2 regions of the Mesorhizobium sp. B1-1-5 genome follow, and region 2 is predicted to be linked to the other one. Evidence: predicted binding sites of a transcription regulator. Region 2 holds the regulator's gene; the other holds the start of a gene.
The links. Region 2 encodes LexA, which represses DNA repair genes until DNA is damaged. Its sites were predicted from a motif close to TGTTCNNNNTGTGTTCNG; they were not measured.

Region 1 (8,643 bases), on a different contig from region 2:
CGGATCGTGGCGGCCAGCATGGAGGCTACCGGCCAGTCGCAGGCGCATGTGCTGCGGATCTGCGTGCTGCCGACCTTTGCCGCGCGCTGGCTGTTTCCCAGGCTGACGGCCTTCCAGCGCCAATATCCCGACATCGAGATGCGGGTGGCGACCTCCTACGCCACGCATGAATTCTCGACCTCGGAATACGATCTCGAGATCCGATATGGCGACGGCAACTTCCCCGGCCTCGCCTCGGAGCTGCTGTTCAAGGAAGACCTGACGCCGGTCTGCAGCCGCAAGCTCTTCCACGAGGTGCTGGGCGACAAGCCGTTGTCGAAGGTGACGCCGGAAGACCTGCGCTACTTCACGCTGCTGCACTCCGAAACCTGCACGCAAAACTGGCAGTCGTGGCTGGGCTTTGCCGGCGCGAGCTTCGTGCTTGGCGAGACCAGGAGCGTTTATTTCGACAGCTGCATGATGTCCTACGAGGCGGCCAATGCCGGGATGGGCTTTGCCGTCGCCAATCGCGCCTATATGGCAAGCGACATCCACGCCGAACGGCTGGTGGCCCCCTTCGCGGTCCACCATCCCAACACGGCGGGCTGGTATCTCGTCAGCCCGATCAAGGCGCTGGGCGCGCGCAAGGTGCAGCTTTTCAAGCAGTGGATCATGGCCGAAGCAGCGCTGACGCAGCGCCAGCTGGACGTCGAGATCGAGAGCGTGCCAGTGCGGCGCGTGGCGATGGCGTGAAGAGCAAGCGTCGCGCGGCCTCATCGACCGGAATGCATGCCAAGACCTTCGTGTTCAGTCACCCAATCCCCTGACGTCATCAACGTCAACAGTGTATTTGGATAGAAATCCAGCCACGGCTTCGCAACTTTTGACGTAGTCGCCAAAATAGTTTGATTTTGGCATATTAATTCTAACATTCCACCCCTTATAGTGCATATAAACCACGCACCGTTTTTCAAACCCATCGTTTTTGTCACATGCTTGTATTTTTGACTTCTTCATGCCAGAGAATTCGCCTATTTCGTCCTCACGTATACATTGGTATGTCTTCGAAAATGTGTAGCCGACTATACTATTTCTCAATGAGATATAGAAACCATTCGTGGTGTTTTCTCGCTGATTTGATAAAACAGACGGAGAGAAATCCCCATTGATTCCAATTGTTGCAGCCATATCGACAAAATACTGCTGGTGACCTGCGCCGCCTATGTTTCCGTTTCCGCCGAGTTCAGACCAAATAAAGGCTCTGGGAATTTTCAGATGCCACTCGCTCATGGGCGCCAACGGAATATCATCATTCCGTCTGTCGTATTTGAGGACCACCTCGTATGGCTGCATGCTCCTCGAAGGAGATGCCGCATAACCAGGCAGGATCGAATGTGACAATCTCATGAACCCGCTTATCACCCAGCCGCCAAGACCAAGCAGCGCCACAAACCCAAGCATGGTTAGCAAGATAGCGGATCTTTTCATGGATGACTCGCCCCAACACCTTTACATACGAAATCAGCCGTAAGAATTCCAAGCGCCTTCTTTTTTGACATTAGACGCTTCTTACGGAATGGACTACAATTATATCACGGTCTCTTTTCTACTTTGCATAGCAATAGTCATATGCGGCGGCCGGTGAAATATTTCGATCGATGGCTTTTACATTTTTAGATTTATTTTGCCAACCGTGTTGACTGCCAGCAAAGGTGCTCGGAGCCGAAATAGTTGAAGGTGGGTCATGGCCAAGACAATGATGGCGCAGCGCCGGCTTGACAACGAGATCGCCGGTGCGGCGAGTGGCGCGTATATGAGGGGGCTGGCTTTTCAGCTACCAGGATTCCCGCGAATCCGTTTCGATTCCTCTGGTCGCCAATATTCGGCCGCCGGCGTCGATCGCCACTTCGCGAAGATAGTGTTTCGGCTTTGGCGCTTTCTCGATGAGGTAGCTGATCTGCACCACCGACACGCCGTCCTCATACAGCCGTACGGGAAACCGCAGCCATTCATGGCCGGAATGCCTGACGATGCAGCAGCCAGGATTGCTTCCTATCAATTCGTCGGCGGAGGCGTAGACGATCGTCCCAAGGTTCAATTTTACCGCGTTGGCGGCCGCGATCGAGATGAGTTCGCGATCGCTGAGGCGATTCTGAAAATTGTAGACGACCGTCCATAGGATCAGCGCTCCGACGACAAGGGCGGCGAGAAGGAGACGTCCAAATGCCCGCGAAGGTGGACCTCGGCAGAATTTCAGGATTTTCCGGTGATTTCTTCGGCGCTGCATAGCCGGCTAGCGTGATCGCACCATGACGCCACGTCGAGACTCAGCTATGTTGGATTGTGCGGCGGGCCTGATTTTCCCGCTTGGCCGGCGCTACCCAGCTTCCTCCCAAGCAGCGCCGGCCTTCTTCGTTTCGGCCCGACGGCCGGCCCTGGCGCTATTGCTTCGGCGGGGTGCCCGGCTGATCGCCGCCGGTGGTCGATTTCGGCACAGGGTTCTTGTCGACCTGCGGGTTCTGGTTGACTTCATCGCCCGGCGCCTTGGTGGGCGGCACGCTGTTGTCGCAGGCGGCGAGCACGAGCCCTGCCGCAAGAGCCAGCAGCACAGGAAGCTTCGTCATGACGACCTCCTCTCGTTCGCTCCTTTGAGGGGCAAACGGGGCGGTGGCGGTTTGGTTGCGTTGACCGGCGGGAACCAACCGATCCGAGTCCGGTTGGAATCCCGAGCCAATCGAACGCAACGAGGAAACTGATTATGGTCCGCCTTCTGCTTGCCGGGCTTTTTGCCTACACCGCCTATCGCGTTGCCGTGAGGATCATCGACGAGGTGCCTGGAGATGTCGCGCCGCTGGATATGCCGGGCGACGAGAGGCGCAATTTGCGGCGCCAGTCGGCGGCGATGGGGGTCGAGCCGAAGCGGTAGCGGCTCTTTCGGATGGGAATAGCCCTTCCGGTGAAGCGTGGATGCCTCGCAGCCCTGTCCGGCCGCTTCGCGGCCACCTCTTCCCCCCTCGCGCGGGCCGAGGAAATTATTGCGAACAAAGCAGAAACGATGCTTGATGGGCGATGAACATCGCCGCTCGTGATTCGTCCTTCGAGGCGCCCGCCTATCTTGGCCGGCTGAACGACAAGCAGCGGCTGGCGGTGATGCATGGCGACGGCAAGGTGGCGGCGCCGCTGCTGGTGATCGCCGGCGCCGGTTCCGGCAAGACCAACACCCTGGCGCACCGCGTCGCCCATCTCATCGTCAAGGGCGCCGATCCACGCCGCATTCTGTTGATGACCTTCTCGCGCCGCGCGGCGGCCGAGATGGCCAAGCGCGTCGAGCGCATTGCCGGCGAGGTGCTGGGCCGCGACGCGGCAATCATCGCCGACGCGCTGGCCTGGGCCGGCACGTTTCATGGCATCGGCGCGCGACTGCTGCGCGACTATGCCGAGCAGATCGGCCTCGACCCGGCCTTCACCATCCATGACCGCGAGGATTCGGCCGACCTGATGAACCTTGCCCGGCACGAGCTGGGATTCTCGAAGACCGAAAGCCGCTTTCCCACCAAAGGCACCTGCCTGCAGATCTATTCGCGGGCGGTGAATGCGCAGGTGCCGCTCGGCGAGGTGCTGGGCTCCGCCTTCTCATGGTGCGCGGCATGGGCCGAACAGCTGAAAGAGCTGTTCGCGGCCTACGTGGAGGCCAAGCAGGCGCAGAACGTTCTCGATTACGACGACCTGCTGCTCTACTGGGCGCAGATGGCGGCCGAGCCGGAGATCGCGGCGCATCTCGGCGGCCGCTTCGATCATGTGCTGGTCGACGAATACCAGGACACCAACCGGCTGCAGGCCTCGATCCTTCTGGCGCTGAAGCCGGACGGCGCGGGGCTGACCGTGGTGGGCGACGACGCGCAGTCGATCTATTCCTTCCGCGCGGCCGAAGTGCGCAACATCCTCGATTTCCCAAAGCAGTTCGCGCAAGCAGCTGCGGTCATCATGCTGGAGCGCAACTACCGCTCGACCGAGACGATCCTGGCCGCCGCCAACACGGTGATCGGCGAGGCCAGCGAGCGCTTCACCAAGAACCTGTGGACCGAGCGCCGGTCGTCGCACAAGCCGCAACTGGTCAGCGTGCGCGACGAGGCCGAGCAGGCCAACTATGTGTGCCAGACGATCCTGGCCGAGCGCGAGGCCGGCACGGCGCTGAAGGCGCAGGCGGTGCTGTTCCGCACTTCGAGCCATAGCGGACCGCTGGAGGTGGAGCTGACGCGCCGCAACATCCCCTTCGTCAAGTTCGGCGGGCTGAAATTCCTCGATGCCGCGCATGTCAAGGACATGCTGGCGATGCTGCGCTTTGCCGAGAACCCGCGCGACCGCGTCGCCGGTTTTCGCGTGCTGCAGCTTATGCCGGGCATCGGCCCTTCCGCCGCCTCGCAGATCGTCGACGCCATGGCGTCGTCGCTGGACGAGACGCTGGGCCTCGCCCGGTTCCGGCCGCCGCAGCGCGCCGCGCAGGACTGGCCGGTCTTCCTCGACATCTATGGCGGCTTACGCGCCGGCGCCAAATGGCCGGCCGATCTCGAGCGGATCAGGCTGTGGTACGAGCCGCATCTGGAGCGCATCCATGAGGACGCGATCACGCGCCGGGCCGATCTCCTCCAGCTTGAGCAGATCGCATCGACGTATCCGTCGCGCGAGCGCTTCCTGACCGAGCTAACCCTCGATCCGCCCGACGCCACAAGCGACCAGGCCGGGCCGCCGCATCGCGACGAGGATTATCTCATCCTGTCGACCATCCATTCGGCCAAGGGCCAGGAATGGAAGAACGTCTTCGTGCTCAACAGCGTTGACGGCTGCATCCCGGCCGATCTCGGCGTCGGTACCAAGGAGGACATCGAGGAGGAGCGACGCCTGCTCTATGTGGCGATGACCCGGGCCAAGGACAGCCTGCATCTCGTGGTGCCGCAGCGCTTTTATCCGCACAACCAGGCGGCGCGCGGCGACCGCCACGTCTATGCCTCGCGCACGCGCTTCATCCCGGCCTCGATGCTTTCGGCCTTCGAGCAGTCGTCCTGGGCGAGCGCCGCGCTCAAGGACGACCCGCGCCAGCGGCCGGGCGTCAAGGTCGATCTCGGCGCCCGCATGCGCGGCATGTGGAAATAGGCTGCCTGGCCGTTCCAGCGACTGCAAGACGAAGAATCGGATTTGTCTCCGCGTCAGCGGGGGGCACGCCATCCTTGAGAAAACAGCGGCATGCGTGGAACCTCCCGCCGCGAGCCGCGTTGTGTGGCGTCCCTCCCCAGACAGGAGGCTCGCCGCCTCCGCAGCCAACTGACGAGGTCCAAATGCACGACAGGACGTTCTTCACTCCGGTCGCCCTCAGCGTCGGCGCCGGCCACAAGCGCATGATCGCCTCGCTGTTCGAGATGCATGACTTCCTGACCGAGTTCCCGCCGTCGCGCCGCCGCCTCAGCTATGGCGCCGCGGTGAAGGCCTGCGAGGCCGCGCGGAGTGGAGAAATCCCGGTCGAGGCCGCGCGCGATGCGCTGATCACCTTCGCGGTGACGGCAGGCATCTTGTGGCCTTCGGAGCAGCCGGTCGTCTCGGTCAAGCCGGTGGCGCGCGGCTATGGCGGCTTCGCCGCCTGAATTTTACGACAGAAGACCGCCCTCCCGGAAAGCCCGCCCTCGGTGGCGGGTTTTTCCGTGCCGTCATTCCGGCTTGGCGGCCGCCGGCGAGGCTTCTGCGATCGGCGCGACCGGCTCGGCCGCCGCGACGAAGGGATAGACGAGCTGCTGGTGATAGAGCTGCGGCACCGGCTCGTCGGTGCCGTATTTTTCCGGCATATGCTGCGGCATGAACAAGGTGCCGCCGATCAGATCGAGGACGGGCAACTGTCCGGCGAAGTTCTTGTCATAGGCCTGGCGTTCGTTGGCATGATGCCAGTGATGAAACTGCGGCGAGGCAATCAGCCATCTCAGCGGCCCGAACTTGATGCGGGTGTTGGAGTGGATGAATACCGACTGCCAATGATAGATCAGCACGTAGATGAGAACCGCTTCGCCGGAAAAACCCAGGGCGAAGAGCGGCAGGAACGAAGCCGACTTGGTCAGGATCTGGTCCACCGGGTGCACGCGGTGGCCGGCCAGCCAGTCCATCTCCTCGATCGAGTGATGGATGGCGTGAAAACGCCACAGGAACGGCACCGCGTGAAAGGCGCGATGGGCAAGGTAGAAGCCTATATCGGCGATGAGCAGGGCCTCGATCGTCTGCAGCCATAAAGGCTGCGACTGGACGGCGGCCGAAAGCGCCTCTGGAACGACGCGCGGGACCACCAGCATCGCAGCGCCGATCACCAGCAACAGGCCGAACTTGATGACGATGCCGTTGAAGAGCAGATAGAAGACGTCGTTCAGCCAATGCCGGCGCGCGGCCGATTGCTCGGCATGCAGCGGCAGGAGCTGCTCGAGCGGAATGAAGATAAGGGCGATGACCAGCACCGCCTTGTAGTCGATGAGATCGAACACGGTCGCTCGCGGATCGGCTGAGGCCAGTCTCCGACACTAGCCGCCAAAGAATGAACGGACCGTTGCTGGCATGCGCGGCGCTGCGAAATCGCGTGAAAACTTTTCGGCGGCTGCGTGAAACACCACACGGACGGTTGCCGTTCACCATGCCAGTTGCGGACGCGCTTTAGGTCTTTGTTTTGATGCATGTCGTTGTCCCGGAACCGTTGCACACTTCCGGGCGACATGCATCGGGAGGGCGGATGTTTCTCGATCGCGAGCGTTTCAAGCCGGCGGCCGAAATGCGGCTCGGCCGGGACAAGTCGTCGATCCGAGTGATGATAACCGATCCGAAGGCCTGCGAACTCGGCGAAGCCGTCTATGCCTGGGTCACCGCCGACGGCCGGGCGGTCAGGATCGGCACCTGCGGCGCCTCGGCGGGCAAGCGCCTGCTTTCCTATCCCGGCTACATCAATCGCAGCCTCACGGGCCGCGGCGGCGCGACGCCCAAATGGGAAGCGCTGAAGTGGCTGAACCTGCTCGCCGAACACGGCATGCTGATGGCGGTGGTGCATCAGCCGGAGCCGACCCCGACCGCGGCGGGCCTGATCAGGCCCTATCTCGATGTCGAGCGCCAGTTGATCCGCCAGCACAGGCCGTTGCTCAACCGCAGCCACCGTTGACCTCGGCTTCCGTTGGAATTGATTTAGAGCAATTCCAGGAAAAGTGTGAGCGGTTTTCCGCCCGGAATTGCGTCGACACAAGGAGATAGGGCATTTCGCCGTTTCCGTGAAACGGTGAAATGCTCTAGTGGACGGTGCCGGCGGCATCGCCCGCCGGCCCGCCGCGCGGAATCTCGAAGCTCACCTGGTCGCGGCCATTGGACTTGGCCTTGTAGAGATGGCGGTCGGCGACCTGGAACATGTCATGATAGGTGGTCGGACCGCTGAAGGCGGTACCGCCGATGCTCACGGAAAGCGGCCAGGGCCGCCCGCCGGGCGCAAACTCGGCCTCGCGGATGCGGCGCCTGATGGATTCGGCGACCAGAAAGGAGCGTGCGGCGTCGGCGCCGGGCAGGAAGACCGCGAATTCCTCGCCGCCGATGCGTCCGACAATGTCGGCGCCGTGCAGTTGCCCCTTGATCGTCGCGGCGATCAACCTCAGCGCCTGGTCGCCGCAATCGTGACCGAGGCGGTCGTTGATCGACTTGAAGTGATCGGCATCGACAATCAGAAAGGCGCCGGCGTCGGCGACCGTTTGGCCGCGCGCCCGCTCGAGATAGGCCTCGACCAGCATCGAGAAGGCACCGCGATTGAAGACCGCCGTCAGGCTGTCGGTCGCGGCAATGACGCCGAGTTCCTTCTGCGTGATGGCCAGCTGGCGCATCTTCCACATCAGAAAGAAAAGGAACGAGCCGCCAAGGATCAGCGGCAGGAAAAGGTCCGTGAGTTGCGCCCAAAGCAGCGCCTGTGGCGACAGCGAGGGGAAATTGAAGGAATCGACGAAGAACGCGGCGGCAATGAAAAAGGCGGTGCCGGCGGCGGTGACCAGCACGACCCTGCCCCAGCTTGTCGGGGACAAATCGATGCGCATGCCTCTGCTCCCGTTATGTCAGGCCATCATGCCGCGAGGAAGGCAAACGAACCGCTAATATAAGCCTCGTCCCCGAAGTTTGGTTAATTTTCTCGCTCAGCGTCGAACGTGGAACGGCATGCGGTCCGGCTCGATCTCCAGGCATCATAAAGCCCACCACGGATGCGGCGGGCTTCCCGACTGGCCGGAAGTTCTCGTCAGCAAAAATGGGCGTGGCGCTCCTCGTGGGGCAAAGCGATGGCCGCATAGTATTGCCCGGCTGCAACCGGTCGGTTGTCGAGCGGGAGAACGATATCGGCTTTCAATGCAAGCCCGGCACCCGCACCGACGACGCGAAGCAACCGGCAGGCCCGCCTCACGGCGGGCTCTGTCATTTCCTTTAACGGGCGGTCGAGCTGCCCAAACCACCCACGGTGCCACCGGTGCCACCGGCCGACGTATTGCCGGTACCCATGGTGGAGCCGGCGGCCGAGCCACCGATGCCGGCGTTGAAGCCGCCGGAGCCGCCCACCGTGCCAGTGCCGCCGGCGCCGCCCGTCGCACCAAACGAAGTACCAGTATTGGTGATGATTGTGCC
Region 2 (8,643 bases):
CGCCGGCGTCAGCCGCCAGATGGTTGGCGTCTTCCTGCCGGAGTGGATCATGCCCGTAGCCGAGACGCTCAAGGCGCTGGGCGCCGATCACGCCTGGGTCGTCCATGGCGACGGCTACGACGAGATCACCACCACCGGCGAGACACAGGTGGCGGAGCTCGCCGGCGGCGAGATTCGCAGCTTCACCTTGACGCCGGAAGCCGTTGGCTTGAAGCGGCACACAAAGGAAGAGCTGCGCGGCGGCGACGCGGTCTACAATGCCAAGGAATTGCGCGATATGCTTGGCGGAGCCGCCGGCGCCTATCGCGATACGGTGCTGATGAATGCCGGCGCCGGGCTGGTTGTGGCCGGCAAGGTGACGACGCTGGCCGACGGCATCGCGGCGGCGGCGCAAGCGATCGACAGCGGCCGCGCGCTTGCGGTGCTCGACAAGCTCATCGAGATTTCGAACGGTTAGACCCCTTGTCCGATATCCTGCGCAAGATCGAAGCCTACAAGCGTGAAGAGATCGCCGCGGCGAAGCTCGCCGTGTCGTTCGCCGAGATCAGGACGAAGGCCAGGGACGCCGAGCCGCCGCGCGGCTTCCTTGCCGCGCTGGAGGCCAAGCGCCGAGACGGCGGCTTCGCTTTGATCGCCGAAATCAAGAAGGCCAGCCCTTCCAGGGGTCTGATCCGCGCGGATTTCGATCCACCGTCATTGGCACAGGCCTACCAGAAAGGTGGCGCCGCCTGCCTTTCGGTGCTTACGGACGCCCCGTCTTTCCAGGGCGCTCCCGAATTCCTGACAGCCGCTCGGGCAGCGGTGCGCCTGCCGGCTCTGCGCAAGGATTTTCTGTTCGATCCCTACCAGGTCTACGAAGCACGCGCTTGGGGCGCCGACGCGATCCTGATCATCATGGTGAGCGTCGACGACGCGCTTGCCAGGGACCTTGAAGCGACCGCCTTCGAGCTCGGCATGGACGCTCTGGTCGAGGTGCACGACGAAAACGAAATGCAACGCGCGCTCCGCCTCTCGTCGCGGCTGATCGGCATCAACAACCGCGATCTCAGAACCTTTGAAACCAGCCTCGACGTTTCGGAGCGGCTGGCGGCCATGGTGCCGGCGGATCGGCTGCTGGTCAGCGAAAGCGGCATCTTCACGCATCAGGATTGCCGCCGGCTGGAGAAGAGCAAGATCGGCACGTTCCTGGTCGGCGAGAGCCTGATGCGGCAGGCCGACGTGGCCGCCGCCACGCAACTGCTGCTCACCGGCAAGGCGCGTGCCGAGGCCGTTTGAAGATGGCCTCCCTTACTCATCTTGGTGCTAAAGGCGAAGCCAATATGGTCGACGTCGGCGACAAGGCCGAGACGACGCGCACGGCAGTCGCTGAAGGGTCTGTCTCCATGCAGCCGGAAACGCTGGAGATGATCCTGGCCGGCGACGCCAAGAAAGGCGACGTATTGGGGACTGCCCGTATCGCCGGCATCATGGCCGCGAAGAAGACGCACGAGCTGATCCCGCTCTGCCATCCGCTGCTTCTGACCAAAGTTGCCGTCGAGATCGAGCCGGACCATTCCTTGCCAGGTCTCAAGGTTACCGCGCTCGCCCGCGTCACCGGCAAGACGGGCGTGGAGATGGAGGCGCTGACCGCCGCTTCAGTCGCCTGCCTCACCATCTACGACATGGCCAAGGCAGCGGACCGCGGGATGGTGATTTCCGGCGTCCGGCTGGTCGAGAAGACCGGCGGCAAGTCCGGCGACTACAAGGCGGGTTCATAATGGCCTTGCTTCCGGTCACCGAGGCGCTCGAACGCCTGCTCGACGGCGTGACGGCTCTGCCGGGCGAGCGCGTTCCGCTGGCTGACGCGGCGGGCCGCGTGCTGGCCGAGCCGGTGGTGGCGCTGCGCACGCAGCCACCTTTCGATGCCTCCGCAATGGACGGCTATGCGGCGCGCTTCTCCGATGTCGCCTCGGCGCCGGCGCTACTCGAGGTCATCGGCATGGCGCCCGCCGGGCGCGCTTTCTCCGGAACCGTCGGCGAGGGCCAGGCCGTGCGCATCTTCACCGGGGCGCCGTTGCCGGAGGGCGCCGACACCGTCGTCATCCAGGAAAACGTCCGCGATCTCGGCAATGGCTGGATCGAGCTGACGGAGCCAACCGCGGAAGCACGCAATGTCCGCCGCCGCGGGCTCGACTTCGGTCAGGGCGACGTGCTGCTCGAAAAGGGCCGCGTTCTCGATGCGGCGGCCCTTTCGCTGGCGGCCTCGGCCAACCACCCAGCCCTGAACATCGTGCGCCGGCCGCTGGTCGCGATCATCGCCACCGGCGACGAATTGCTGCCGCCGGGCAGCGCTCTCGGCCCCGACCAGATCATTTCGTCGAATGCCTATGGCGTTGCCGCCGCCGCCCAGTCGGTCGGCGCGCGCGCGCTCGATCTCGGCATCGCCGCCGACCGCCAGGAGGCGATTGCCGCGCTCGTCCGGCAAGCGGTCGAGGCGAACGCCGATGTCATCGTCACGCTCGGCGGCGCCTCGGTCGGCGACCACGACCTCGTCCATGGCGTGCTGACCGGCGAAGGCATGCAGCTCGACTTCTGGAAGATCGCCATGCGCCCCGGCAAACCGCTGATGTTTGGCCGGCTTGGCAATGTCCGCTGCATCGGCCTGCCCGGCAATCCGGTGGCAAGCATTGTCTGCTCGCAACTCTTCCTGAAGCCGCTGCTCGCCCGGCTCGGCGGCCGCGATCATCGGCAGGATATGCGAACGGCTCGGCTTGGCACCGCGATGCGGGCCAACGACCTCAGGCAGGACTATGTGCGCGCCGTCGTGCGCGAGGACACCGGCACCCTGGTCGCGACGCCTTTCGGCATCCAGGACTCCTCTATGCTGCGGATGCTCGCCGACGCCGACGGTCTGATCGTGCGCGAACCCTTTGCGCCGGCCGCGGAAGCCGGCGCTGAATGCAGCGTGCTCATGCTGCGCTAGGCGCCGACGAAGTCGATCGTCCAGACGTCGACGAAGTCGATCATAACCCTTATTCGTCGACCAACGTACGGGTCAGGGGATGATCCGGGTCGGCGAGACCATCGACAATATTGAAATGATGTCGGTCCGGCTCGACCACTGAACGTGTGGCGGCGCCGAGCCCTGTCCAGACGTTGGCGAGCAACGCGCTCTGGCGCAGGAATTCCGCACGCTCGCCGCCGCCGGCCCAGCAGGTGATGCAGGCTCCCAGTCGAGGCCGCAACAATGCCGGGCTTTCGCTCCGCGCTTCCGGCTCGTCGATGTTCAGGGTCTCGTTCAGCGCTGTGAACATCAGCGGCCGAAGGTCGTGCAGGCCTGAAATCGAAACCACCTGGCGTATGCGCCGCGCCACATCGGATGATAGCGGTGAGGCCGTGGTCATCATTCGGCTGGCGAGATGGCCGCCGGCCGAGTGCCCGGTCAGCATCAGCGGACCATCGACCATGGTCGCCACCTTCTCGATCGCTGCAGCGACCTCGCCGACTATGCCGCCGATCCTGGTCTGCGGGCAAAGCGTGTAGGAGGGCATGGCGACGGCAAAGCCGCGGCCGATCGCGCCTCCAGCCAGATGCGACCAGGAGCTCTTGTCCGACTCCATCCAGTAGCCGCCGTGGATGAACACAACGAGCCCCTTTGGCGCCGCAGACGGGAGAAATAGGTCGAAGCGATTGCGCGGCGCTTCGCCATACACGATATCGAGCCGCGACCTGCCCTCCGCCAGCCGTTGTTCGCGAAACGCCCGCGCCGGTCCATCCCACGCCGCCGGCCAGCGGTCGCCACCCGCGATATTGGCGCCATTTGCGTAGGCGTCATCCCAGTCGACAATACGATGTCCCAGCAACGGTGCCTCCGCGATCAGGTCATTTGTTCGGCATCGCCGATTCAAAGTCAGGTAACGGTTGTTTTGACGGCAAAGCGCGCGTCTTGCCAGATGCCAGTGCGCAGGATGTCCTCCAGCACCTCGACCGCATTCCAGACATCTCGGTAACCGACATAGAGCGGCGTGAAGCCGAAACGAATGGTGGATGGCGCGCGGAAATCGCCGATCACGCCGCGCTCGATCAGGGCGCGCATCACCTGGTAGCCATTTGGATGGGCGAACGATACCTGGCTGCCGCGTTCTGCGCCTGAGCGCGGGCTCTCCAACTCAAGACCGAAGCCGCCGCATCTGGCCTCGACAAGCCGAATGAACAGGTCCGTCAGCGCGACGCTTTTTCCACGCACGGCTGTCATGTCGACGTCGTTCCAGATATCCAGCGCGCCTTTCAGCGCGCGCATCGACAGCACCGGCTGCGTTCCGCACAGGAACCGCCGGATCCCCGTGCCGGCGGCATAGCCCTGCTCGAATGCGAAAGGCCGGGCATGGCTCCACCAGCCGCTGAGCGGCTGGCGAATGTCGCGGTGGTGGCGGTTCGCGGCGTAGATGAAGGCCGGCGAGCCCGGCCCGCCATTGAGATATTTGTAGGTGCAGCCGACAGCGAAATCGGCATTCGAGCCGTCGAGATCCACCGGCAGCGCACCCGCCGTGTGGCAGAGGTCCCACACGATCAACGCCCCGGCTTCATGGGCCTTGCGGGTGAGCGCCGCCATGTCGCGCAGCCGGCCGGATTTGTAGTTGACGTGGTTGACCAGGATGACGGCGACGCGATCGTCGACCAGTTCCTCAATCGTCGGGGCATCGGCGCCTTCGAGCCGCAGCACCGTGCCGGGCCGCGTCGATGCGACCCCTTCCGCCATGTAGAGGTCGGTCGGAAAGCTGTCGGCCTCGGCAACGATCACCGAACGCTCGGGCCGCATTGCAAGTGCCGCATGCAGGACCTTGTAGATATTGATCGAGGTCGTGTCGCAAACGACCGTCTGGCCGGGTTTCGCGCCGATCAGGCGCCCGAGCTGGTCGCCCAGCTCGATGGGCATATCGAACCAGTCGGCGGTGTTCCAGGCGCGGATGAGATCCCGCGCCCATTCCTGCCTCGCGGCAGTCTCGATCTCGTTGAAGGCGTCGATCGAAGCAGCGCCCAGCGAATTGCCGTCGAGGTATATGACGCCTTCCGGCAAGACGAAGCGATCGCGTGTGGCGCGCAGCGGATCCGCGGCATCCATCGCCTCGACTTCGGCGAAATCAGGAATTCCCCTCATTGTGCTGCCGCCTCCATTTCGATCTGGCCAAGGGGGTTGTCTCACCACCGTCGGCGACAGGGCAAGAACCTTTGGTCCTATGTTAGCTGGTCCATAGACGGCGAAGACCCTGGATCGGAACCATTGCTAAGGTTGGCACGGTGCGGCACGCTTGCGCAGAAACCGACGTGATCCCATCCACGGCTTCGTGATGGTGTCGGCTCTTGATTCAGCTTAAGGAGGCTCCAAATCCGAGCGGAATCAACGCCCCTACCCCAGCCGGGACGGCCAAGGCATCACCGGATGCGACATCGTTTCGGCCGCCTTAACAAATTCACTAAACTTTAAACGGTTGCGGAACACAACTGGAACAGATAGTGTTTGTTCTGGGTTTGTTTTTCTGATTCTGGTTTCAGAACCCGTGGGGGCCGCCGATGCTGACGCGCAAACAACATGAACTCCTGATGTTCATCCATGAACGCCTGAAGGAGAGCGGAATTCCTCCATCATTCGATGAGATGAAGGAGGCGCTCGACCTTGCCTCCAAGTCCGGCATCCACCGGCTGATCACGGCGCTGGAAGAACGCGGCTTCATTCGCCGGCTGCCGAACCGGGCGCGCGCGCTGGAAGTGCTGCGCCTGCCCGACTCGATCGCGCCAGGCCTTAATGCCGCGAAGAAGTTTTCGCCGAGCGTCATCCAGGGCGGCCAAGGCAATCTCAATCGCCAGGTCAAGCCGGCGACGCCATCGCGCACCCCGACGCCAAGCAATGACGACGAGGCCGCGGCGGCCGTATCCATTCCGGTGATGGGCCGCATCGCCGCCGGCGTGCCGATTGACGCCATCCAGCACCAGACGCATTCGATCTCGGTGCCGCCGGACATGATCATGGGCGGCGAGCATTATGCGTTGGAGGTCAAGGGCGACTCGATGATCGAGGCCGGGATCTTCGACGGCGATACCGTCATCATCCGCAATGCCAACACGGCAAGCCCGGGCGAGATCGTGGTGGCGCTCGTCGACGATGAGGAGGCAACCTTGAAGCGTTTCCGCCGCAAGGGTGCCTCGATCGCGCTCGAAGCCGCCAACCCGGCCTATGAGACCCGGATCTTTGGACCGGACCGGGTCAAGGTTCAGGGCAAGCTCGTGGGACTTATTCGCCGCTATTGAGCAGAACTGCTCGCCGTCTTCGCCCGGACGACAATCTATTGGGCCGGTGCGGCGGCTGGTTTTCCGGCTGCTTATAGGGCGCCAGTCCCCTCGCCTCGCGCGTGTATTTCCGCTGCTCGTGCCAGGGTCGGTATGGTTCTACGACCGCGTAGCGGACGGTTGGCCGCGCGGTTGCCGATTGCGGATCGAAGAAGACGGCGGCGCTGCCGTCGCGCGCCAGCTGCCGCTTGGTGACGACGAGCACACGCGGATCGCGGCATGGGTTATAGGCCGTGGCGTCGTTGATGACGATGAGGTCGGCGAAACCGCAGGCCGGCCGGGCGGCGTCGCGGGTCTCGGCGAGCGCGACGATCGCGCCGGAAGGATGCCGGCCGATGCAGAGATCGCCGGTGCAATAGAAGGGCGAGCCGGGTGGCAGGTCGACGGGATCGGCAATGTCCAGCGTATCTTTGGCGAACCTTTCCGGCGGCACGATATCCTCGGCTTTCAGCGCCCGTTTCCAGTTGTCGGTAGTGAACTCGTTGGAGCGTTCGCGATTGACGGCAAGCTCGCCGCCGCCGATCGGCATCGCCACCAGATGCGCGTCCTCGGAAATGAGCACATCCGGTGTGCGGACGTGCGGAATGGCCAGCAGCGCGGCGAGCGCGAAGGGAACGGCGGCAAGCCTCAGCCAGGTGGTGGCCATTGTCGCGACGACCAGCGCGACCGTCGCCAGCAGCACCGACTGGATCGAGATCAGCCCGACGGCATCGACAGGCGAGCGCTCGGAAATCCATGCCGAGATGGCGATCATCGCCGTCAGCCCCTTGCCCATCACATAGAGGAGCGGACCGTCGAAGCCGAAGGGCATGGCCAGCGCGCTCAGCACGGCGAACGGCATGACGATCAGCGAGACGATCGGCATGACCGCCAGATTGGCAAGCAGGCTGAGCGGCGACACCCGCTGGAAGTGCCAGATGGCAAACAGCAATGTCGCGCTGCCCGCGATGAGCGACGTCACGGCGGCGCCGCCCACGCCAACCACCAGTTTTCGCGACAGGAACCCGAGGAACGAACGCTTTGCCGGCGGCGCGGTCGTTTTGCCGGCGCGATAATCGGCAAAGCCGGCATAGGCGCCGACCAGGGCGGCGGTGGCGGCGAAGGACATCTGGAAGCTCGGGCCAACCACTTCGTGCGGCGAGACAAGGATCACGGCGATGGCAGAGATCGCCAGGTTGCGCATTGTCAGCGCCGCGCGGTCGAAGAGCACGGCGGCGAGCATCACGGCCAGCATGATGAAGCTTCGCTCGGCCGCCACCACGATGCCGGAGATGATGAGGTAGGCGGCGATCGAGATGAGTGCGATCCCGGCGGCGTATTTCTTCACCGGCCGCCGCGACGAGAAATCCGGAAACAGCGCGAAGGCGCCGCGCAAAAGCACCATGATCGTGCCGGCAACCAGCGCCATATGCAGGCCGGAGATCGAAATGATGTGGTAGATGCCGGTCCGTCGCATCGACTCGTTGATTTCGTCCGGAATGCCGGCACGAACGCCGACGATCAGCGCCGCTGCGATCTCACCCTCGGAACCACCGATGCTGCTCCTGATGTGGTCGGCAATCCCCTCGCGAGCGTTTTCTATGGCCGATGCCACGCGCGCGCCGAAAGGCACCTCCGTTGGAACTGTCTGGGTCGACGCGACAAGTTTCGGATCGCCCAGGAAAAAGCCACTGGCGCCGATGCCGGCAAAATAGCTGTCGAAGGAAAAGTCGTAGCTGTCCGGCCGAACCGGACCTGTCGGCGGCAGCAGCTTGGCATAGCCGGTCAGGATCGACCCGGCCGTCATGCCGGACGGGATCCTGCGCGCCGACAGCCTGATACGGTCCGGCGCGTAGCGCAGCTTCGGACGCTCGGTGGATATCAGATCTATGGTGAGCCGGACACGGCCGTTGGCCATCGCCTCGGCGGTGACGAGGCGGCCCGTCAGCCGTGTCTGGATTTCGGAACCCAGCATCGGGGTGGCCATCCGCCAGGTCTCCACCTTGGCCGCGAGAAAGCCCAAGGCGCAGAAAAACGCCGCCATGAACGCAAGGTGCGTTCTGTGCCGGGAACGCGAGACCGCCGCGCAGACCGCCATCAGGGCGACCGCCGGAAGCGGCCTGTAGAGGTCCGGCTCGGCGCTCAGCGAGAAGTAACAGATCACGCCGGCTGCCAGGAACACCGGTACCAGCAGAAAGCCGACGCCACGGTCGAGCTCGGTGGTGGCGGCGACCGCAACGCTTCGGCGCAGAGCAGGAAGCGAAACGCGGCCAAGCTGTCTGCGGATCCGGCCGACATTGGCTGTCGGCGAGGCTGGCGGTAACGTGCCGCCGCCAGGCG

Region 1: the regulator LexA is predicted to act here: its motif matches at 3,006-3,023, upstream of FJ980_RS00345 (ATP-dependent helicase).

The regions. Positions count from the first base shown of each region.
Region 1 covers NZ_VFWS01000001.1:52,784-61,426, reverse strand. Annotated here, with positions in the region: gene FJ980_RS00365 (LysR substrate-binding domain-containing protein) at 1-732, shown strand, start outside; gene FJ980_RS00360 (hypothetical protein) at 787-1,467, opposite strand; gene FJ980_RS00355 (hypothetical protein) at 1,724-2,158, shown strand; gene FJ980_RS00350 (hypothetical protein) at 2,421-2,603, opposite strand; gene FJ980_RS34530 (hypothetical protein) at 2,738-2,905, shown strand; gene FJ980_RS00345 (ATP-dependent helicase) at 3,049-5,130, shown strand; gene FJ980_RS00340 (DUF982 domain-containing protein) at 5,313-5,615, shown strand; gene FJ980_RS00335 (sterol desaturase family protein) at 5,679-6,494, opposite strand; gene FJ980_RS00330 (hypothetical protein) at 6,737-7,156, shown strand; gene FJ980_RS00325 (GGDEF domain-containing protein) at 7,281-8,066, opposite strand; gene FJ980_RS00320 (hypothetical protein) at 8,446-8,643, opposite strand, start outside.
Region 2 covers NZ_VFWS01000121.1:3,192-11,834, reverse strand. Annotated here, with positions in the region: gene trpD (anthranilate phosphoribosyltransferase) at 1-457, shown strand, start outside; gene trpC (indole-3-glycerol phosphate synthase TrpC) at 463-1,275, shown strand; gene moaC (cyclic pyranopterin monophosphate synthase MoaC) at 1,278-1,757, shown strand; gene glp (gephyrin-like molybdotransferase Glp) at 1,757-2,962, shown strand; gene FJ980_RS25150 (alpha/beta hydrolase) at 3,012-3,842, opposite strand; gene kynU (kynureninase) at 3,890-5,137, opposite strand; gene lexA (transcriptional repressor LexA) at 5,551-6,285, shown strand; gene FJ980_RS25135 (ComEC/Rec2 family competence protein) at 6,269-8,643, opposite strand, start outside.